4 regions of the Salinicoccus sp. RF5 genome follow, and region 4 is predicted to be linked to each of the others. Evidence: riboswitches for the same ligand, from Rfam matches in the RefSeq annotation. Region 4 holds a riboswitch; each other region holds the start of a gene.
What was found. A riboswitch is a leader RNA that binds a small molecule or an ion and turns the genes downstream of it on or off. The one in region 4 is predicted to bind thiamine pyrophosphate.

Region 1: another riboswitch for thiamine pyrophosphate. It lies ahead of LLU09_RS03265 (ECF transporter S component); the one in region 4 lies ahead of thiD (bifunctional hydroxymethylpyrimidine kinase/phosphomethylpyrimidine kinase).
Region 2: another riboswitch for thiamine pyrophosphate. It lies ahead of LLU09_RS05190 (ABC transporter substrate-binding protein); the one in region 4 lies ahead of thiD (bifunctional hydroxymethylpyrimidine kinase/phosphomethylpyrimidine kinase).
Region 3: another riboswitch for thiamine pyrophosphate. It lies ahead of LLU09_RS04455 (Ykof family thiamine-binding protein); the one in region 4 lies ahead of thiD (bifunctional hydroxymethylpyrimidine kinase/phosphomethylpyrimidine kinase).

What each region holds. Positions count from the first base shown of each region.
Region 1 is NZ_JAJGRC010000001.1:595,573-601,093, reverse strand. It holds gene LLU09_RS03275 (ABC transporter ATP-binding protein) at 1-304, shown strand, start outside; gene LLU09_RS03270 (ABC transporter ATP-binding protein) at 297-2,120, shown strand; TPP riboswitch at 2,169-2,259, shown strand; gene LLU09_RS03265 (ECF transporter S component) at 2,328-2,906, shown strand; gene LLU09_RS03260 (ABC transporter ATP-binding protein) at 2,909-4,312, shown strand; gene LLU09_RS03255 (energy-coupling factor transporter transmembrane component T family protein) at 4,305-5,096, shown strand; gene LLU09_RS03250 (YlbF/YmcA family competence regulator) at 5,247-5,521, shown strand, end outside.
Region 2 is NZ_JAJGRC010000001.1:993,812-999,332, reverse strand. It holds gene LLU09_RS05210 (polyphosphate polymerase domain-containing protein) at 1-338, shown strand, start outside; gene LLU09_RS05205 (DUF4956 domain-containing protein) at 341-1,030, shown strand; gene LLU09_RS05200 (ABC transporter ATP-binding protein) at 1,078-1,830, opposite strand; gene LLU09_RS05195 (ABC transporter permease) at 1,820-2,602, opposite strand; gene LLU09_RS05190 (ABC transporter substrate-binding protein) at 2,619-3,611, opposite strand; TPP riboswitch at 3,720-3,818, opposite strand; gene LLU09_RS05185 (GNAT family N-acetyltransferase) at 3,921-4,343, opposite strand; gene LLU09_RS05180 (DUF2538 family protein) at 4,354-4,818, opposite strand; gene LLU09_RS05175 (LCP family protein) at 4,831-5,521, opposite strand, start outside.
Region 3 is NZ_JAJGRC010000001.1:841,525-847,045, forward strand. It holds gene LLU09_RS04430 (NADPH-dependent FMN reductase) at 1-391, shown strand, start outside; gene LLU09_RS04435 (hypothetical protein) at 520-723, shown strand; gene LLU09_RS04440 (ZinT/AdcA family metal-binding protein) at 743-847, opposite strand; gene LLU09_RS04445 (SDR family NAD(P)-dependent oxidoreductase) at 958-1,695, opposite strand; gene LLU09_RS04450 (AEC family transporter) at 1,856-2,779, opposite strand; TPP riboswitch at 2,971-3,067, shown strand; gene LLU09_RS04455 (Ykof family thiamine-binding protein) at 3,148-3,732, shown strand; gene LLU09_RS04460 (VOC family protein) at 3,778-4,203, opposite strand; gene LLU09_RS04465 (DMT family transporter) at 4,350-5,273, shown strand; gene LLU09_RS04470 (aldehyde dehydrogenase family protein) at 5,370-5,521, shown strand, end outside.
Region 4 is NZ_JAJGRC010000001.1:453,046-458,566, reverse strand. It holds gene LLU09_RS02560 (ABC-ATPase domain-containing protein) at 1-854, shown strand, start outside; gene LLU09_RS02555 (hypothetical protein) at 941-1,180, opposite strand; gene LLU09_RS02550 (chromate transporter) at 1,267-2,457, opposite strand; TPP riboswitch at 2,642-2,741, shown strand; gene thiD (bifunctional hydroxymethylpyrimidine kinase/phosphomethylpyrimidine kinase) at 2,922-3,728, shown strand; gene thiM (hydroxyethylthiazole kinase) at 3,721-4,506, shown strand; gene thiE (thiamine phosphate synthase) at 4,506-5,129, shown strand; gene LLU09_RS02530 (CHY zinc finger protein) at 5,205-5,516, shown strand.

The DNA of each region.
Region 1 (5,521 bases), 140 kb from region 4:
GAAGCAGCGCCTGTCGATCGCACGCGCCCTTGTCAGGAAACCGGGCATCCTCATCCTCGATGACAGCACTTCCGCACTCGACATACGTACGGAATCGGCACTATGGGAGTCCATCAAGGATGAGAATACGACACGCGTCATCGTCACGCAGAAGGTCATTACAGCAAGGATGGCCGACCGCATCCTGCTCCTCGACAATGGGGAGATCAGTGCGCTCGGAAGCCACGAAGAGCTGATGGAACAATCCGAACTCTACCGTTCCATCGTCGAATCCCAAATGGAAGGGGGTCAATTGGATGATTGATTTCATCAGAAGGCCATTCGGGCATGAACCGGTCCTCAAAAAGGAGGAGATCGGCCGAAAGAAAAAGAAGGAGGACCAGCGGGCGAACGACATCATCGGCACCTTGAAGCGGATGTGGCAGTTCATCTCGGAGGAGCGGGCGCTTCTGTACGGCATCATCTTCCTCGTGACACTGACCAGCCTGCTGAGCATCACAGGCCCCTTCCTCGTCGGGTATATCGTGGACAACTACTTCATACCCGGGGAGATGGACGGACTGTCCACCATACTGCTCTTCCTGCTCGTCGTCTATATCCTGCTGTCATCGACGCAGTATACCGCAGCCTTCTTCATGGTGGGGCTGTCCCAGCGGACGGTCTATAAGCTGCGGAGCCGGCTGTTTTCACACATGCAGAAGCTGCCGGTATCATTCTACGACAAGCGGCAGCACGGCGAGCTGATGAGCCGCATGACCAATGACATCGAAACGATTTCACAGACGCTCAATACATCATTCATCCAGTTCACGACAAGCATCGTCACCCTGATCGGTACGATCAGCGTCATGCTTTATCTGAGTCCACTGCTCACACTCCTCACCGTGCTGATCATCCCGGTGCTGATATTCGCTGTCGGCTTCATCACCAGGCGCACCGGACCGCTCTACAAAAAGCGTCAGCGGGCGACCGGTGAACTGAATGGATATATCGAAGAGATGGTATCCGGGCAGGAGATCGTCAAGGTCTTCTCGCAGGAGGAGACGGCGATCCGCAACTTCAATGAAAAGGCGGGAAATCTCAGGGACATCACCTTCTGGGCATTCCTGTACGCCGGCTTCATCCCGAAAGTGATGAACATGCTGAACAATGTCAGCTTCACGATTGTGGCCGGTGCCGGCGGTCTGCTCGTCTTCTATACGGACGGTATCGTCACGATCGGTACCATCGTCGTGTTTGCAGAATATGCACGTCAGTTCACCCGGCCGCTCGCCGATCTTTCCAACCAGTTCAACCAGGTGCTTTCGGCCATCGCCGGAGCGGAGCGCGTATTCGGCATCATCGATTCCGAGCCGGAGAAGGATGAAGGGAAGATCACCGGCAGGACCATAGCGGGTGAGATCGAATTCGATGATGTCTCATTCTCCTATGACCCGACGCAGAAGACCCCGACCATCAGAAACTTGAGCTTCAGGATCGATGCGGGCGAATCGGTCGCCCTGATCGGTGCGACCGGTGCCGGCAAGACGACCGTCATGCAGCTGCTGGCCAGGTTCTATGAAACGGATTCCGGGGAGGTCCGGATCGATGGGGAGAACATCCTCGACTACAGCCGTTCGACCGTCCGTTCGCAGACGGCGTTCGTCCTGCAGGATCCCTACCTGTTCGAATCGACGATCCGCGAGAACATCCGCTACGGCAAACTTGATGCGACGGATGAGGAAGTGGTCGAGGCGGCGAAGCTTGCCAACGCCCACGACTTCATCGTTGCACTGGAAGAGGGCTATGACACGGTTCTGGAAGCCGACGAAGGCTTCATCTCCCAGGGGCAGAAGCAGCTGATATCAATCGCCCGCGCCCTGATCACGGATCCGGCGATACTGCTCCTGGACGAGGCGACGAGCAGCATCGATACGGTGACGGAGCTTAAGATTCAGGAGGCGCTCGAGCGGCTGATGAAGGACCGGACAAGCATCATCATCGCCCATAGGCTGAATACGATAAAGGCCGTGGATCGCATCTTCGTCATGGAGCTCGGTGAACTGGTCGAAAGCGGTTCTGAAGAGGAACTCGTCAGACAGCGCGGCCGCTATTATCAGATGGTCGACGACAATAAATGACTTCACAAAATTCAGAAAGTGTACTATGATGGAGCCAACCGAATAAATAACCACCACTAGGGGTGTCCGCAAGGACTGAGAATTACCCTTATCACCTGATCTAGATCATACTAGCGTAGGGAAGTGGCATATTTTACATATAATATGCACACCACTCCGCTAGTGGTGTGTTTTTAGTTTGGAATATATTATATGGAGGCTTTTATAATGGTAAAAAGAAAAGGGCTGACCTTGACCGATGTGCTGATCACGGTCGTCATCGCCCTCGTATTCTCGTTCGTCTATTCGATATGGGGCGGCGTCTATACGGCGCTTGAACCGCTTGGATTGCATCTGAACCAGCTGCTTTACGGCATGTGGTTCATCGCAGCAGTGGTCGCCTATCTCGTCATAAGGAAGCCCGGCGTGGCGCTGATTGCGGAATTTGCTGCGGCATCCGGAGAAACGATCGTCATGCTGCAGTTCGATGTCATGCTGATCGTATATGGGCTCATCCAGGGCCTTGCATGCGAAATCATATTCGCCCTCGTGAAATACAAAAGCACATCCCTTATGGTGGCGGTCACAGCCGGCATTTCGGCTGCACTTGCGACATTCCCGCTCGACTGGTACTACGGCTACCTCGGCCAGCTTGAGACATGGAATCTGCTGCTGATGTTCGGCTTCCGAGTGCTGAGTGGTGCACTCATCGCCGGCTGGCTCGCGCACCTGTTGTATCGTGCACTGAAGGAGACAGGTGTACTGAAACTCGTCGGCAATAAACATGCTGCTGAAGAAGGACTTTGACCATGTGCATCGAAGTGGAAAAGCTGCGTCTGAAGTTTCCGGAATCGGAGTCACCCCTCTTCACCGGCCTCGACCTGAAGATAGGTAAAGGTGAGAAGGTGCTCATCGTGGGGCCGAGCGGCTCCGGCAAGAGCACGTTGCTCAATGTGCTCGGAGGGCTCATACCGGATACGATCACGATACCGATGAAGGCCGATAGACTTGAACTGCCCGAATCCAGTGCGTACGCCTTCCAGGACCCGGATTCCCAGTTCACGATGCCGACGGTTGCTGAGGAACTCGCCTTTGTACTCGAGAACAGACAGGTGGCAAAGGAAGAGATGAAGCCCCTGTTCATGGAGGCGCTCGACATGGTCGGACTTGATGTGGCGCCTGAGCGTGCCATACAGACACTCTCCGGAGGAATGAAGCAGAAGCTCGCCATCGCCTCGGCACTGCTCCAGCAGGCGGACACATTGTTCCTCGATGAGCCGACAAGCATGTTGGACGGCATATCGGCGTGCCATCTCTGGGACACCGTCAGGGCGATGTGGGATGAGCTGACGGTCGTCATCATCGAACATCGTGTCGAAGCACTATGGCACAGGGTCGACCGGGTGATACTGATGGATGACACGGGCGGAATCGCATGTTCTGCATCTCCTGCGGAGATGTTGGAGGTGCACCGCCGGCTGCTTGACCAATATGGCGTATGGCATCCACATTCTTGGGATGCGGCCCCGCGCCTCCCTAAAATTGCGCCTCAATCGAGTACATTGATGGAAGCAAAAAATCTCTCCATCAAGAGAGGAGGCAGGCACCTTCTGACGGTAGACATCCTGAGGATCGGAAAAGGCGAGTGGATCACACTTGAAGGGGATAATGGGTCGGGCAAGTCGAGCCTGCTGCTCGCGTTGATGAAGCTCATCCCTTCGGGAGGAAAGGTGCTTTTTGGAGGCGACCGGATCGGACGGACGCGCCATCTCCGCGGCAGGGTCTATCCGGTCTTCCAGAATCCGGAACTTCAGTTCATTACAAATCGTGTGTTCGATGAAGTATTCATCAATCTGGAGATGCACCATGATGACAGGACGGCACGCCGGGAAACCGGCGCGCTGCTTCAACGCTTCGGACTTTCGCATGTGGCGCATCTGCATCCGCTCGAAATATCCACCGGGCAGAAGCGTCGCCTGAGTGTTGCAACGGCAGCAGGCGGGGTACCGGAAGTCCTCATTTTCGATGAACCGACTTTCGGTCTGGATCAGCATCATGCCTTCAATCTGCTCATAATGATCCACGAACTGGTGAAGCGGGGGACGAGCGTCATCATGATCACCCACGATGCGGAGATCATGAAGCGTTATCCCTCGAGACGCCTCAAGATTGAAGCCGGACGACTTGTGGAAAGGGGGGATGGATATGCCTGAAGCGGTGAAGCGGTACAGCACATTCGCCGACCAGGTCAATCCCCTCGTCAAGATCCTTGTGGCCATCGCGCTGTTCCTGACCGTCATCCTCATCCATAACCCGAACCACCTTTTCCATCTGGCGGTCATTATGTTCATTCTGCTTTTCATATTGAGTGGTGTGAAGTACATCTATATTGCACTCCTGACGGGCGTCATCCTGTTTTTCGGCTTCATTTCAAGCCTGTATATGATTTTCTACGGCGAAGGGACGACGACGATCTTCCGGTTCGGCATCATCCATGTCACCGAAGAAAGTGCGGTACGCGGCATCCACATCATGATGCGCGGCATCACACTGTCCTTCTTCGGTGCACTCATCGTCTTCACCACGCGGATCACCGATGTCTTCTACAGCCTGATGCAGCAGGGGAGGCTGAAGCCGAAATATGCCTATTCGTTCATGGCTGCAGTCCGTATGGTCCCGATCATTGCCGGTGAATACATGGCACTCAGACGGGCGCGCAAAGTGAGGCGGGCGCTGATCCACCGCAAGTACATTACTGGACTGAAGGGCTTCATATCAGCGATTGTCACACTCCTCAGCCAGAGCATCAGACGTGCCTGGCGCCTTGGGGTCGCCATGGAATCGAAAGGATTTGACGACGGACCGAGGACCTACTACCACCGCACCACTTATTCCATCCATGACCTTCACTTCGTCCTGCTCATCGTATCCGGTGTCATCATCTCCGCTTTCCTTGGGGAGTGGTTCAGCCCATTTGACACTGTGGATGCGAGATGAAATCCGGGGGTCGAATAGTTTTGAAATATGGGAGAAAAACATATATACTGATAGGAGATTTCAACAGCCGCATCAGATTGCGGACGATGGATGAAAATATAGTGGATCATCCGGTGGATGGTTTTAAAATAGGGAAAAGGTGGCAGTACAATGTATACGAAAGATGATATTGTGAAAGAAGCGAAGGAACTCGGCAACATGATCGCCCAGACGGAACAGGTGGACTTCTTCAAGAAGGCCGAAGCCAAGATCCATGAAAACAAGGATGTCAGGGAAAAGATGGCAAGCCTGAAAAGTCTGCAGAAGCAGGCGGTCAACTTCCAGAACTACGGCAAGGAACGCGCCTATCAGATGACGGAAGAGAAAATAAAGAAAGTCGAGGCGGAACTCGACGAAATGCCGATCGTCAACCAGTTCAAGGAATC
Region 2 (5,521 bases), 540 kb from region 4:
TCAGGGAACTCTACAACCTCGCGCCGCAGGTGGTCGTGAGCTATGACCGCCAGGCCTTCCACGGCATACGTGAGGACGACCTCCGGGTGACGTTCGACTACAATCTGCGCTGCCGTTCGGATGATCTGAATATAGAGAACGGACCGCATGGCACCCACTTCATCGACCTAGGTCTTGTCGTGATGGAAGTGAAGATGTCTTCAAGCATCCCGCTGTGGCTGACGGAGATTTTGTCCGCCCACGGGCTCCGGAAGGAAGGGGTATCCAAATTCTGCACCAGCATCGACGTTGAAACGAAGGGCATCGAGCATGCCGTAAATGAGAAAAGGACGGGATAACAATGAATGAATTTGTACAGCAGTATTTTGAAATCGGCAATGAAACGACGACGTTTACGGTCATCGAGCTCCTGCTTGCGATCATCCTGAGCGCCATTCTGAGCACGGTGGTGACATTGGTCTACAAATGGACGCACCACGGGGTGAACTACTCGCAGTCCTATGTCCAGACGGTCGTCATCATGAGTGTCGTCGTCGCCATCATCATGATCGTCATCGGCAACAATGTCGCCGTCGCATTCGGACTCGTCGGCGCATTCTCCATCATCCGGTTCAGGAGCGCCATGAGCGATCCCAAGGACATCGCCTTCATCTTCTTCGGCATGGTCGTCGGCATCGCATGCGGCCTCGGATTCTATCTGCTCGCCGTCATATTCACGGCCATCATGAGCCTGATCATCGGAGTGATGCACAAGACCGACTACGGCAGCAAGGGGTCCGATGAGAAGGTGCTCAAGATCACCGTACCTGAAAACATGCATTTCGAAGGCGCATTCGATGACGTGTTCCGCCAATATCTCGAACAGAACGAGCTCGTCAACATCGAAACGACGAACCTCGGCACGATGTATATGCTTGAGTACAGGGTGCGCACGAAGAAGGAGACCCGGGACAAGACGCTGATGGACGCCATCCGGACGAAGAACGCCAACATGAAGGTGACGCTGAATGTGTCACGCCTCGGGTTCTAGCATAGAAAATAGGGAGCAGGGGACAAAGTCTCCTGCTCCCTTTATGTTCAGTCGTCCCCTGCCCGGAGCATATGATAGATTTCGCGTTTCAGCTTGGTGAATGATTCATCAAGGATGATGTCGTGATTTCGCGGCCGTTCGAACGGCACTTCTATTTCGCGTGCAATGCGGGCTGGTTTGTCGGAGAGGATGAGGATCCGGTTGGACATGTAGATGGCCTCTTCGATGCTGTGGGTGATGAAGAGGACGGAACGCCGGTCCATCTCCCATATTTTGAGCAGCCAGTCCTGCATATCGAGGCGGGTGAGCTCATCGAGTGCCCCGAACGGTTCGTCCAGCAGCATCAGCTCCTGCGGGCTGAGCAGCGACCGGATGAAGGCGACGCGCTGGCGCATGCCGCCGGACAGCGTGCTCGGGTAGGCCTTTTCATATCCTTCGAGTCCGGCGCGCTTGAGCCACTTGCGGGCGGTATCCTTATCGACGGTGCCGGTGATCTCCTGGACGAGTGTGACGTTGTCCTCGATCGTCCGCCACGGCAGCAGGGAATCCTGCTGGGGCAGGTAGCTGATGTTGCCGCGCGTGCCGTTGACACGGGTACCGTCGATGAAGATGTCGCCCGAATCGGGTCTGTAGAGTCCGCCGATCAGGTTGAAGATGGTGCTCTTGCCGCTGCCGGAGGGTCCGAGCAGGGTGACGAATTCACCATCTGCCACATCGAGGGACAGGTCATCGAGCACATGCACGGTGTTGCCGCCATTGAACGTGTGTGTGAGGTTGTGGACCTCAAGCTTATTCGTCATCATCATCCGCTCCTTTCCTGTCCGTATCCCATGGCACGAGCCATTTTTCCATCAGCATGATGAAGCCGAAGAGGAGCAGGCTGATCGCCATGATGACGAATATGGCGACGAATACCTGGTCTGTCCGGAATGCGGAGGAGGCGACGGTCATGAAGACGCCGAGCCCCTCCTGGGCGCCGAGCCATTCCGCGATGACGGCACCCATCACACTGTATGTCGCTGAAATCTTGAGACCTGAGAAGAAGTAGGGCAGGGCACTCGGCCATTCCAGCTTGAAGAAGATCTGCCGCCTGGACGCGCCGATCATCTGCATGTAGTTGAGCAGCGTCGGATTGGTCTGCCTGAACCCGTCGATCAGCGAGACTGCGACGGGGAAGAAGCAGACGAGTGTGATGATCAGTATCTTCGGCAGTGTGCCGAAGCCGAACCACAGCACGAGCAGCGGCGCCAGGGCGATGATGGGCACATTCTGGGAGAGGACCATCAGCGGATAGATGCTCTCCTTGGCCCGCGGCATCAGATGGAGCAGTATGGCGAGCAGAAGCCCGACACCGACGCCGAGAGCAAATCCCCCGAGCGCAATCTGTATTGTGGCGAGACCATGGCTCAACAGGCGCGGATAGATCTCCATGCCTTCCTGTATGATCTGTAACGGGCTCGGCAGAATCCAGGTCCGGATGTCAAAGAGCGAGACGGCCAGCTGCCAGACCACCAGTATGGCCAGTATCGCAAGGAGCGGTGGAATCACGCTCCATGATGAAATTCGTCGCATTCGCTATTCCTCCAATTTACTCTCCGCCGGGCAGGTATTCGTTCGTGAACGCCTGGTCGACGTCGAGTTCGGATTCGATCAGGCCGCTTTCATACATCCAGTTCATGTAGTTCTCCCAGACGTCGCGCTCCTGGTGGCCCCAGTAGGGTGCATCCCCCTGGTAGACGTCCGTCAGCCACTCCTGGCTTGCCATGACGAGCTCTTCGTCAAGATCCGGTTCTGCATCGAGCAGATGCTGTGCCGCCGTTTCCGGGTCGTCCATCGCAAGCTGGTAGCCTTCAGCCGTCGCTTCTGTGAATGCCTCGACGGTTTCGGCATCGTTTTCGATCATCTCTTCGTTCGTGATCAGGACGGGCGTGTAGAAGTTGAGTGCGTCGGAATACTCGGTGAAGTCGATCGTGTTGAGCGGGAAGTCGCGCAGTTCCGCCTCGACGCCAGTCCAGCCGTAGTAGATCCATGCAAAGTCGACATCGCGCTGTACGGCGGTGAAGAAGTCCGTGTCGCCGATGTTGATGATGTCGACATTCTCGATGTCAGCATCATCCGCCTGCATGATGGACGCGATGGTCTCCTCCTCGATCGGTGAACCGTATCCGCCATATGTGTGCCCTTCGAGGTCCGACGGCGTCTCGAGTCCGTATTCCTCAGGTGAAGCCAAGACGGATGTATTATCCTGTATGATGGCCGCCAGCGAAACGATCGATACGTCCTGGAGGCGTGCCTGTGTGACGTTCTCCTGGGCACTGATGCCGAAGTCCCCGTTGCCCGTCGCAACGGTCTGTTCCGCACCGGCTTCACCCGGCAGGATGATCTCGACATCAAGTCCCGCTTCCTCGTAGTAGCCCTCCGCCTGTGCTGTGTAGATGCCCGTATGGTTCGTATTCGGCGTCCAGTCGAGTACGAAGGTGACTTCCGTCAGCCCATCATCCTCTGTTTGGCCGCCGTCCCCGTTGCCGCTGCATGCTGCGAGCAGCAGTACCGGTATAAAGATGGACAATAATTTCTTCATGATAAAATCTCCTCTCAAGATGGGGTGCTTTCCATACCGCAAAAACGGTATAAAAAAACACCTTCCTTATCTGGAGGCGTCAAAGAGCTGCAGCAGGATATACGGATGCCGTATAATCTGCACATTCCCTACGCTGGTATTATCCAGATCAGGTCCAAGGGTCAGGTATTCACCTTCTCAGCCGTAACGGCTCCCCTATGCTGTTTCTATTCATTTTGCACATCCATTATATCATGGACACTTTTCATGTCCAAACGGTTATTTAAAAACACCCGGACAGCAGGATGCCGTCCAGGTGTCGATCACTGTCTACAGTGCCTTCTCCATATACACATGCGGAATGCCAGCATCTTCGAATTCATCGGAACTGACGGTGTAGCCGAGCTTCCTGTAGAATTCGATAGCGTGCACCTGCGCCCCGAGCTTGGCGCGGTTGTAGCAATGCTCCCGGGCATGGTCATGAACGAAATCCATCAGCTTGAAACCGAGCTTCCTGCCGCGCTCCTCGGGCAGGACGGCCATGCGTTCGACCTTGATCATATCCTCTGAGGCCGGACGGTATCTGACCGTGCCGATCGGCTCGTCATCGATGAGCAGGATGTGCGTCGCCACGTCTTCATATTCATCGACTTCGCGGTCCATCGGGACGTTCTGCTCCTCGACGAAGACGCGTTTCCTGATTTCAAGGCACTGGTTGTACATGATGTTGTTGTCAGCCACTTTGATTTCCATGGAATCCTCCTTACATTGCATTCTTGCGCCGGATGGCGGTGAACTGCCAGAACATCTTCAACTGCTCTAGGTTCCAGTACTCGAGGCCGAGTGAGAGGGCAGGCTTCGTGTTGAACTTGATGCCGCTCGCTTCAGCCGCTGCGAGCGCTAGATACTGGATATGGGGTCTGAGCTGCTTGAACGGTTCGGATAGCCGGCCATCCTCCCTGATCCAATCCATCGGGAAGATGAGCTCGAATATGTTGATCCGCTTGTAGATGTCCGGCAGGGCGATGATGTAGCACGCCGCATCGACTTCCGGATTCTTCTGCGATTCGCTGAAGTAGCCCCGGATCGACTGGTACATCTCCTTGTGCTCATGGTTCTGATAGAAATACGTATCTTCGATCTTCGGCTCGCCGCTGTGCTTGATCTGATCTTCCAGGAAGTCGAACATCTCGTTGATGTTCGTCTCCTTGTCATACGTCTTCCGCATCACAATCCGCTCCTAGTATTCATTTTGTGCACGGTCCAAGTCCGCGCTGCCAGTGCCGTTGTCGTAGTATTCACCGGTGTTCTCCTCATAGTATTCCTCTGTGTCCTCTTCATAGTTGAACTGCTCTGTGCTTTCCTCCTGTATGCCGTCAGAACCGTTGCCGTCTTCCGGCGGCCAGTAGTTGTCCTCTTCGGTCGTCTGCTCACCTGGGATTTCGCCCGTCGCTTCCTCCTGGATCGGCTGTTCTCCTGTCACTTCCTCGCCGGTCGTCTCCTCAGGGTTCTCTTCACCTTCGATGCTGTCCTCAGGGTTGTCCTCCTGGATGTTGAAGCCGTTACCGAACCGGCTTTCGTAGCCCTCCTGCACGAAGTATGGTTCTCCCTCAGGTTCGAACTCATTCAGGTAGTAGTCGTCCACGAACTGGTACGGCACGATATGGTCCGACAGCCGGATATTGATGAGGTCATACGGATCCGGTTCATCGAGCTTCAGTACATCGCGCAATGTCTTCGACAGCACGTACAGATGCTCTTCGTTCGCCCAGTAGAAGTAGGCACCGTTGCCTGGGTTCCAGAAGTCATCCCCGCGCACCTGCGTCGTGTTGAAATCGATGTCGTTGAAGGAGTAGTAGGCCGCAAGGCTGCGTATCGTCTTCGATTCCATGTCATGCTTCGTATTGTCTGCAACGACCTCGATCAGGTCA
Region 3 (5,521 bases), 390 kb from region 4:
TACGGCATATATCACAAAAACCATCATGGAAGCGGACGCCATCATCATCGGCACACCGATTTTCCAGGCCTCCATCCCGGCGACACTGAAGAACGTCTTCGACCTGCTGCCGATCAATGCACTGCAGGACAAGATTGTAAGCTTCTTCGTCACCGCTGGGACATCCAAGCATTTCCTCATTCCGGAAACCCAGCTCAAACCGATTCTGAGCTACATGAAGGCACAGACCGTGAGCACATATGTATTCATTGAAGAGAAGGATTTCATGAATAAGGAAATCGTCAATGACGACATCATCTTCCGGCTCGATGCACTGGTCGAAGATACCGTCATGCTGACCGATACGTACAAGCGCATCCGTGAAGAGAAGGAATCGATGTATGATTTCTGATAGTGATGACCTGGATGGTTCCAGGTCATTTTTATGTTACATTGAAACCAGTAGACCTATCACATATCACTCTTTTAAGATGCAGATTGGAGAGATTACTTGATACGCGAAATCAGTTTCATTTTTCTATGATAATAGGCGGACTCGCCTTCTACATTCTCTTCACCGGCAATGATTGGCTGATACCATGGTTTTTTCTCGCCATGTCGTTCATATTCCTGTCTACGGCAATCGAGAAGTTCATGGAGAACCGTAAAATATTGTCCGTCTATCTCCTTGTGGTTTTCGTAAGTATCCCCTATCTTGCTTTAGATGCGTTTTTCTTGAATTAGCATTCGCAGTCCATATTTCTTAACACAACATTTCTAATGCACCGTCATTGTCGGTATGGATATGAAAGTGATCACTTTCGACAGGGAAGATGCTATGGTCGCTGAATTGAATATAGTTCGGCATCGATCCTCCTTCCAATCCGGCGTCCGTCCTTCAACCTGATCATCCTCGATGTAGCCATTAATGAAAAAGACACCAGACCTTTTGGTCTGGTGCCTCCAATATCCACTACATTACTGGGCTGTATAGCCGCCATCCACAAGAAGTGTGGTGCCTGTAGTGAATTCATTTTCCGCCAGGAATACGACCGCATGTGCGATTTCTTCCGGTTGTCCGAGTCTTCCGATTGGGTGCTTGTCAACGAGAGTATCATAATACTCACCTAATGCATCCTTGTTCACCATGCCGGACTCGACGTAGCCGGGAGCTACTGCACTGACACGGATGTTGTCCTTGGCATATTGTAAAGCGACGGATTTCGTCATCAGATTCACGGCGCCTTTGGACGCGTTGTACGCGAATGCTGTCGGCTCGCCGACACTGCCGAGGATGGAGGCTGTATTGATGATTGCACCGCCGCCCACCTTCTGCATTTCAGGGATCGCGTATTTTGAACCGAAGAATACACTGTCCTGATTGACTTTGATTACCTTATTGTAGTCTTCATAGGAAAGCTTGTGCGTCTCGCCCTGAACACCGATTCCGGCATTGTTGAACATGACATCCAGTCGTCCAAACTTTTCAACGGCGAGAGCAACGACGTTTTTGACATCCTCTTCAACGGAGACATCCACTTTCTCAAACAGGATATCCCCATATTGTTTGAGGCTCTCTTCTGCTTTCTTACCAGACTCTTCATTGTAATCAGCCACAATGACTTTCGCGCCTTTATCCAGGAACGCCTTCGCTGTAGCTAAACCAATACCTGATCCGCCACCTGTTACAATCGCAACTTTATCCTTAAGTTCCAAAATCATTTCCCCTTTCGATGACTCCATCTGATTCACTATACATATACCTCAGCCAGAGATGACTGAAACACGATAAGTGTGTCTAAATTAAGGCAGTTGGACCTTTCAATTGTCATTCACCCGAACACTCAGTGACAGTTAACCCTCCAACCGCCCCCATCTAGAACAGCTGCATGGACAGATAGATGACGAATGTCACGGTGATGCTGCTGAGTACCGTGGAATAAAGGACCACCTGGGCATGGAGTTCCGGTTCGACATCGTATTCGAGTGCAAGCGTCGCAGTATTCCTCGAGGTCGGGAACGCGCTCGCAATGAACAGCGACTGGGCGATGACGCCTTCGATGCCGAGCATGAATATGATGGCCAGGGCGACGGCGGGCCCGATGACCAGCCGCCCGAGTGCACTCCAGGCGATGACCTTGTGGAAGGAACGGATCTCAATCTGTGCGAGCTGCATCCCGAGCAGGAGCAGCGCGAGGGCGGCGAACCCGCCGGCGAGCTGCTCGACAGGCACGCTGATGAAACTCGGCAGTTCGACGTCAATTGCCTGCAGGATGAACGCGGCCGCCAGTGCATAGATGATCGGCAGCCGGAGCAGTTCCCGGAAGAGTTCCACGACGGATTTCGCATTGGACCGCAGATTGTACAGGCCATATGTGAACGTCAGCAGATTCTGGACGACGAGTACGATGATCTGCACAGATACACCCACCGGGTTGGCACTGAATACGAGATGGCTGACGGGCAGCCCGTAGTTGCCGGAGTTCATCAGAGAGACACTGTTCTTGAGCGCGGTCCGCTCCCCTCCGCGAAGGCCGAGCCCCCGGGCCAGCAGTTCACCGACCACCATCATTGCAGTAATGAACAGTACCAGATACAATGCGAGCTGTCCCAGCAGTTCAAAGTCGATGTCCGCTTCATATATGTTCAGGAATACCGCGGCCGGCAGGAAACAGTAGGTGACAAGATTCGCGATCGGACGCAGACGGAATTCGAACTTCTTCTGGAGGATGACACCGACGCCGAGCAGAATCAGGATCGGCAGTATGACATCCAGAAATACAAGGGAGATATATGCCATATCCTCCCTCCTTTCTACTCTCACCCCTATATTCTACCACTTTGCGCAGGGCCCGCTCCAAAGCACTGCCTCTTCAAGCGCTTCCACTTCAGAATATACATCCCGGGACTGATTCCTCTGACGCTCTCCATACCGCTTTACACGCCAGGCCCCAATCCACTATCATGGTAACTGTAATGAAAAACTGCATACCGATGCACTGGGGGCGCCTTAGGCTGAGACGGAGATACCGGACCCTTACCACCCGATCTGGATAACACCAGCGTGGGGAAGTGCAGCATTGTATGTCCGCACCACTCCATACATCCGCTGCATTCCCTCGGGAGTGCAGCTTTTTCATTTCAATAAAAGTCATTGGAGGCATGATTATGGTACAGGAATGCGGAACAGAACGGATTGCAGGCTGCCAGTTCAACTTGAGTGTGATGAGCGATGATTTCGCGGAAGTGATCCTCGGTGCACTGGATCAGGTCGACACATCGAAAGTGTGGAAGGAGACGGATGACGTCTCGACATGTGTGCGGGGTCGGATCGAGCATGTATTCGATGTCGTCCAGGGAATCTATCTTGAGGCAGCCAAGACGGGGAAACATGTCGAGATGAGCGGAACGTTCTCCATCGGCTGTCCGGGTGATTCTTCAGGGGATGCCTACGTGGAGGCATCCCCGGAGCGGTTGAATGCACCTTCAAAAGACATCCAGCAGAAGGCGGGATGCAAGTTCGCCCTCTATCCGATGAATACGACCAACTACATGGATGTAATCTACGAACAGATCGACTTGTCGAAGGAAGCCGGCGTCACGGTGAGCCCAGCCCATTACGCCACGCGGCTCGACGGGACGGTGCCGGACATCTTCAGCGCCATGGAGTCATCGTTTACAAAAGTACAGGAAGCGGGAAGCCACACGACGATGACATTCACGATTTCAGCAAACAGCCCGTCGAACAGCTAGGACGATATGAAGAGGGGAACCCGGCCGGGTTCCCCTTTTTCTGTATCAGATGATCAGCATGTCGTTATCGTCGAATTCCCAGTCCGCGCCATATGCCACTTCCCAGTAGTGGCCGTCTGGATCGGTGAAGTAGCCGCTATAGCCGCCCCAGTCCGTCGGGGCCGCTTCCTTCACAACCGTCCCTCCGATTCTGCCGGCAGTCTTGAGAACCTGGTCCACTTCCGATTCGGACTTCGCATTATAGGCGAGCGTCAAACCATTGAATCCGCCATCAGGCACCGGCTGTCCGGTCTCCTCCGCCAGTTTTTCCAACGGATAGAGTGAGAGCTTCGAACCCTTCATTCTGAAAAATACGATTTCCAGTGCTTCTTCACTGCCAACAAGAGATGCTTCAAATCCAAGCTTGCGGTAAAAGTCGACTGCAGTTGACATATCCTTTACACCGAGTGTAATCAGATTGATCCTGTCCATGGCAATTCCCCTTTGCGAATAGGATGCGTGAGTCCGGAGCATTTTTACACTTCCAATATACCATAAAATGAAACGCGGCGTGTCCTCCGCTTTGCAGCCTGTCTGCTATAATGGATGATCAGATATTTCGACAGAGGTGAAGATGCATGCAAGATCCTGTAAATGAATTTCCTTCAAAGAACAAATCCTGGTGGACCTACCCCATCCTGCTGCTCTGTGTGATCATCTGGGGCAGCAACTTCATCATCGGAAAGGTGCTTGTCGACCACTTCGACCCCTACAGCATCACCGTCATCCGCCTCATTGCCATCAACCTTTTCCTGTGGCTGTTTGCTTCCCGGCACTTCCACATGCCCATGGTCCCCCTCAAAGTGTGGCTGGTGATCATATCTTCAGGCATCATTGGCATTGCTGTGAACCAGTATACGTTCTTCCTCGGACTCGTAACCGCAAGTCCGGTGACTTCGGCACTGATACTCGCGGTCGCCCCTATCATGACAGCCATCCTGACCATCCCAGTCTTCGGGGAACGCAGAGGATTGAAATTCTGGCTGGGTGCACTCCTCGCCTTCGCCGGCGTCTCCCTCAGCACTTTCGACGGCAGTGCCCTCACTTTCGGACTCGGGGAAGGCATCATAGTAATCACCATGCTGACATTCGCCATATTCATGATCCTCATCCAATGGCTGTCACAGCATATCAATGCCATACAGCTTACACTGCTCTCCAACTTCTCAGGTCTGCTGTTCCTTCTTCCATTCCTCCCGGAAGCAGATTATGGCAGACTCGCTTCATCCACCTGGCCGATGTGGCTCCTCCTCATGCTGAGCGGCATCATCGTCCACGGAATCAGCAATATGATCTGGAACCGTGAGATGCCGAAAGTCGGCGCAGCGAATGCCTCGCTGCTCATGAACATGGAACCGTTCGTTGCGATGCTCGGGACTGCCCTCGTCCTCGGCAGCAGTGTGCTTGTGACGGAAGTCATCGGAGCCATCCTGATCATCGGCGGCGTAACCCTTTCAATACACAGGAGACGCAGGAGTAAGACTACGGTGCTCTATGATTGAGGGAAGCCCCGCTGCATGATGTTTCACGCGCCGCCCAAACGGGAAAGAACGACAGTGGATAACCAGTAATGATACAAATACAAGGAGGCAATCACATTGGCACTTAAAATTGAGACACCACTGACAGTGAATGCATATATAAATGGCGAAATAGTCGAAGCACAGGAACACGCACCCCGTGAGAATCCAGCGAAACCGGACGAGACGGCAGGCTATTGGCCGAAAAATACAGTCGAAGAGGCGAAGCA
Region 4 (5,521 bases):
ATGCATCGAAGATACGGGCGGAAGACGGGCGGAACATAGAGAAGGTGAACATCAGCACCTTCATCAACAACCTGCCCGCCAAAAAGGATACAAGGGCGTTTTCGACCGAAAATGCCAGCGGAAGCACCTCCCAGGCGGCAAATGTCATGGAGGCGCTGGAATATGGGTCGTCCCTCCTGCTCATTGATGAGGATACATCAGCGACGAACTTCATGATCCGGGACGCAAGGATGCAGAAGCTGATTGCACCGGACAAGGAGCCGATCACACCATTCTCGAGCAAAGTGAAGCCGTTGTATGATGACAAAGGCGTGTCGACCATCCTGATTGTCGGTGGCTCTGGCGACTATTTTGAAGCGGCCGACCAGGTGCTCATGATGGATGAATACAGGCTGAAGGATGTTACGGATGCTGCCAAGGAGATCGCCAAAACGGAAGGGTATAGGCGTGAGAACCCCTCTGATGACCAGTTCGGCGAGGTGAGTTCCAGAATTCCCCTGAAAGCAGGGTTCTCGAAAGCCGGGAAGGACGGAAGACTGAAGTCGAAAGGCAGGACCAGCATCCTCTATGGCAGGGAACCGATCGACATGTCGGGGCTGGAGCAGCTTGTCGATGACAGTCAGACGAACTGCATTGCGGTCATGCTGGATTATTTCAGGAATGAGGTATTGGATGACAGGCGGACGCTGTCGGAAGCGGCCGACGTCATCTATGCGCATATTGAAAAGAATGGCCTCGATTCCATTTCCCCCTATACCGGCCATCCGGGGAATCTTGCGCTGCCGAGAAAACAGGAATTCTGCGCGGCCATCAACCGTTACCGCGGCCTGAAGGTGAAGAGCAGCAGAAGCTAGGACAAAAAAAGCGGCATCTCCAAATTTTGGGGATGCCGCTTCATTATTTGCATGTTCATTCAATACACAGCTTCAGGAAGCAAGTGCTACTTGTACTGGTTGAACTGGTTGTCGCCTTTTTCCTGTTCGACTTGGTCTGCTGCATCATTGATCTTCCCTTGCGTTTCATCCTGTTTCGCCTGTACTTTCGACTTCTCGTCCCTGAAATCCTGCTGCTTGGCCTGAGCCTTCTCCTTCATCTGTTCCTTTTGGCTCTTGCCTTCTTCAGCCTTCAGTTCGGCTTCCTGCCGCATCTGTTCCTGCTGATCTTTATTCTGCTCTATCATGATCATGCACTCCTTTGCGCAAAGATTATGATGATACAGTTTGTTCTACCATTTTTGACATGCAGTTAAACACCATCCTATATCCTCTATAGAACGGCAATCAGCGTGCCACCTGCGGCACCCGCCAATACAACCACCCATGGCGGGAGTTTCCAGTGGACAAGCATGCTGAAAAGTATGGCGGCAAGAACAAAATCGGCCGTCTGATTGATGCTGCTCGTCCATATCGGGTTGTATAGGGCTGAAATCAATATGCCGACGACCGCAGCATTGATGCCCGTCAGTGCACCTTTTATGTTTGGATTGCTGCGCAGCATATTCCAGAATGGCAGACTTCCCAGTATGAGCAGGAATGCCGGCAGGAAGATTGCAAATACCGCAAACAATCCTCCCTGCCACCCACTGATTATGGTGCCGAGGTAAGCGGCGAAGGTGAACAGCGGGCCGGGCACGGCCTGAGCTGCACCATAGCCTGCAAGGAATTCCTGTGCCGTCATCCAGCCTGTGGGCACGAACTCCCGTTCCAGAAGCGGCAGCACCACATGGCCGCCTCCGAAAACGAGCGCACCTGAACGATAGAAGCTGTCGAGCATTGCCATCCACTGATTCGAGGTCGCTTCACGAAGGACCGGAAGCAGAACGAGCAGTGCAAAAAAGAGGGAGAGACATACGTACCCCACACGCTTTGAAATAGGAAAGTGAACGGTATCACCGTCATCTGTCGAGTGATTGCGGTAAAGGATGAATCCGATTATCCCCGCAAGCAGAATGACGCCTACCTGCGTAAAGGCGGTCTGCCATAATAAAGTGATGACGAGCACACCCAGGGCGATGGTCCTGCGCTCGAGATCAGGCGTCAGTTTCTGTGCCATGCCGATGATCGCATGGGCCACGACGACCACTGCAACAACCTTCATTCCATCGATCCATCCTGCATCTTCGAAGCCATAAGTATTGAGCATAAGTGCAAACAGTATGAGTGCGATTACAGAGGGGAGGGTGAAGCCGAGGAAGGAGACCAGCCCCCCGACCAAGCCACCGCGGACGACACCGATTCCGATGCCGACCTGACTGCTTGCAGGCCCAGGGAGGAACTGGCATAGGGCCACCAGGTCGGCATAGGCCGCCTCATCCATCCATTTCCTCCTCCGTACGTATTCTTCATGGAAGTAGCCCAAATGCGCAATCGGCCCACCGAAAGAGGTCAGGCCGAGTCTTGTGGAAACAATCAATATTTCCATCAGCGTTTTTATTCTGCTGTCTGTATCTTCATTCATCCATGCACCATCCTGATCGTTTTCTGGTGTAACAACGCATTGCTTTGCGCAATGCTGCCATCAATAAACTAGCACGGATTACACCAGGGTTCAATAACATTTACAGAAATGACACTTATTCAGTCGGCGGTGATTTATTTGACAATTTAGAAAGTATTCTCTACCATTGGAGGCAACTGAATAGAAACACCACTAGGGGTGCTTTTTTGCTGAGACGGCCGTTCGGCCGATCCCTTGGACCTGATCTGGCTAATACCAGCGTAGGGAAGTGGGTTGGTACGGCATAGACTGTCTACATACTGAACCCGTTTCCTGCGCTGGAAACGGGTTTTTATATTCTATAAGGAGAGGTTATATGCTGACTGAAGAATTGAGGAATGACGCGGAGCCCATCATCGAGGCGATCTATGGTGATGATTTCAACATGGCAGCCACGAAGGAACGCTGGATGGAGGTGGGTGTCCATGTCTAGAATGCCGATTGCCCTGACTGTCGCGGGAACCGATTCCACCGGCGGTGCGGGGGTGGTGGCCGACAGCAAGACCTTTCATTCGAGGGGAGTATACGGTATGGCGGCGGTGACGTCCCTGACCGCCCAGAACACCACCGGCGTACAGGATGTATTCAATGTGCCTGCAGACTTTCTGGAAAAACAGCTTGAAAGCATAATGAGTGACGAGGTGCCCCACGCGATGAAGAGTGGGATGGTCGCAACAGTGGATATGATGGTCGTGCTTGCGAATATGGTGGCGGACTTCAAAATTCCCTTCGTCATCGACCCGGTCATGATCGCCACGAGCGGTGATGCGCTGATGGAGGAGGAAACCATCGAATTCCTGAGGAGCACGCTGGTTCCGAAATCCGTGACCGTAACGCCCAACATCCATGAGGCCGAAAAGATTACAGGCCATAAAATCGGGGGTGAGGTGGATATCAGAAAGGTCGGACGCATCTTCCTTGAGGAACTCGGTGCACACAGTGTGACGATCAAGGGCGGCCATCTGCAGGGGGATGCAGTGGATTATCTCTTCACCCGGGATGATACCGTCATTTTGAGCGAACCGCGTATAGAAACGCAGCACACCCATGGCACAGGATGTACATTCTCTGCTGTGATGACGGCAGAAATTGCGAAAGGAAAGACGCTTGAAGAGAGCTTCCGGCTGGCCAAAAAGTATATTACATCCGCCATCAGAAACAGTCCGGGCATTGGCAAGGGCAATGGGCCGGTCAATCACTTCAGTTTCAGGGAGGAAGAACTGCATGAATAGATTGGAAAGAATGAGAGAAGAGAATCCCCTCGTCATCTGCATCACAAATGACGTGGTAAAGAATTTTACTGCAAATGGGATGCTTGCGATCGGGGCCTCTCCCATCATGAGCGGCGAAATCACAGAGTCGGAGGACCTGATGAAGGCAGCATCGGCACTGCTGATCAACATTGGTACAGCTGACCGGGCAAAGGTCCATCTGATGGATGAGATGATGGAGGCGGCGGATGACAATGGTGTGCCCATCGTTTTCGATCCGGTCGGCTTCGGTGCATCGCGTTTCAGGGTGGATGTCACCGAAGATCTGCTGGCCCGGCATAAAGTGGCACTCATCAAGGGGAACGCTGGTGAGATGCTGGCCCTATCCGGTTCGGAAAGCCGCATGAAAGGTGTGGATTCCGTTGAAAAGACGAACACGGCAGAAATAGCCGAAGCTGTCTACCGGAAGTATGGCGTGCCGGCATTGGTCACTGGAGAGAAGGATGCACTGGCGACGGAGCATGGTGTGACGACGATGGTGAACGGTCATGGCCTGCAGGGAAAGATTACAGGATCAGGATGTCTGCTCGGTGCCATAACGGCTGCATTCATCGGGACTTCTGACACCTTCGAAAGGAACGCGGTTGTGGATGCTGTAAGCTACTACAATCTTTGTGCCGAAGCTGCAGCCGGCAAGTGCGCCATACCGGCACCGGGAAGCTTCATTGCGGGTCTCATCGATGAATTATATCTGAATGACGATACTCTGCTTGAAGACAGCATTGTGGGAGGTTTATGATGGATCGCGAACTTCTCAGGCTCTATTTCATCTGCGGCAGCGAAGATGCTGGGGGTGATGCGGTTCAAACCGTACGTGAAGCGCTGGAAGGCGGTGCCACGATGTTCCAGCTCAGGGAGAAGGGGCAGCATCCACTCGAGGGGGATGCACTGGTCCGTTTTGCTTCAGACATTAAAAGGGTGTGCAAAGAGTACGATGTGCCATTCATCGTCAATGACGACTGGAAACTGGCAGAAATGGTGGAGGCCGACGGTATCCATCTCGGTCAGGATGACATGGCGGTATCGGACCTTCCTGGCTATTTCGATGACAAGATCATCGGGCTGTCTGTAAGGGATCGGAAAGAACTTGAAGTGAGCAACCTGGAAAAGGTCGATTATATCGGTACCGGGCCTGTCTTCACGACATCTTCAAAGGCTGATGCGGGCACAGCAATCGGGGTAGAGGGTCTGGTTGAAATGCGGCGGCTGATCGGTGATATGCCGATGGTCGCAATCGGGGGCATCGACGACAAAAACTACAAGTCCTGTCTGGACAGCGGAGCCGATGGTATATCCCTGATTTCCACAATCGCATGGGCAGAAGATGTCGGAGCTGCCGCTTCCAGGTTCCTCGAAGAATGAGGAAGGTGAGCTCATATCCTATATGTGACATAACGGGAAATGATTGATGGAATCAGGATTGGCGGGAGGGACTGTATGCAGGAAGTATATGGAAGTATAATCGATGAACAGACACGCTGCGTCCACTACCACTCGAATGAAGACATCATTGCCATCAAGTTCAGATGCTGCGGAAAGTATTATCCATGCTACAGATGCCACGATGATCAGGAGGCCCATGCCATCATCCCTTGGGGAACAGACGAATATGATGCGTATGCCATCCTGTGCGGTGTATGCCGCAGAGCACACACCATCAGTGAATACATGAATACGGACAGGTGCCTCAAGTGCAGTTCCAAATTCAATGAAGGCTGCAAACATCATCACCACATCTACTTTGGGTGACCACA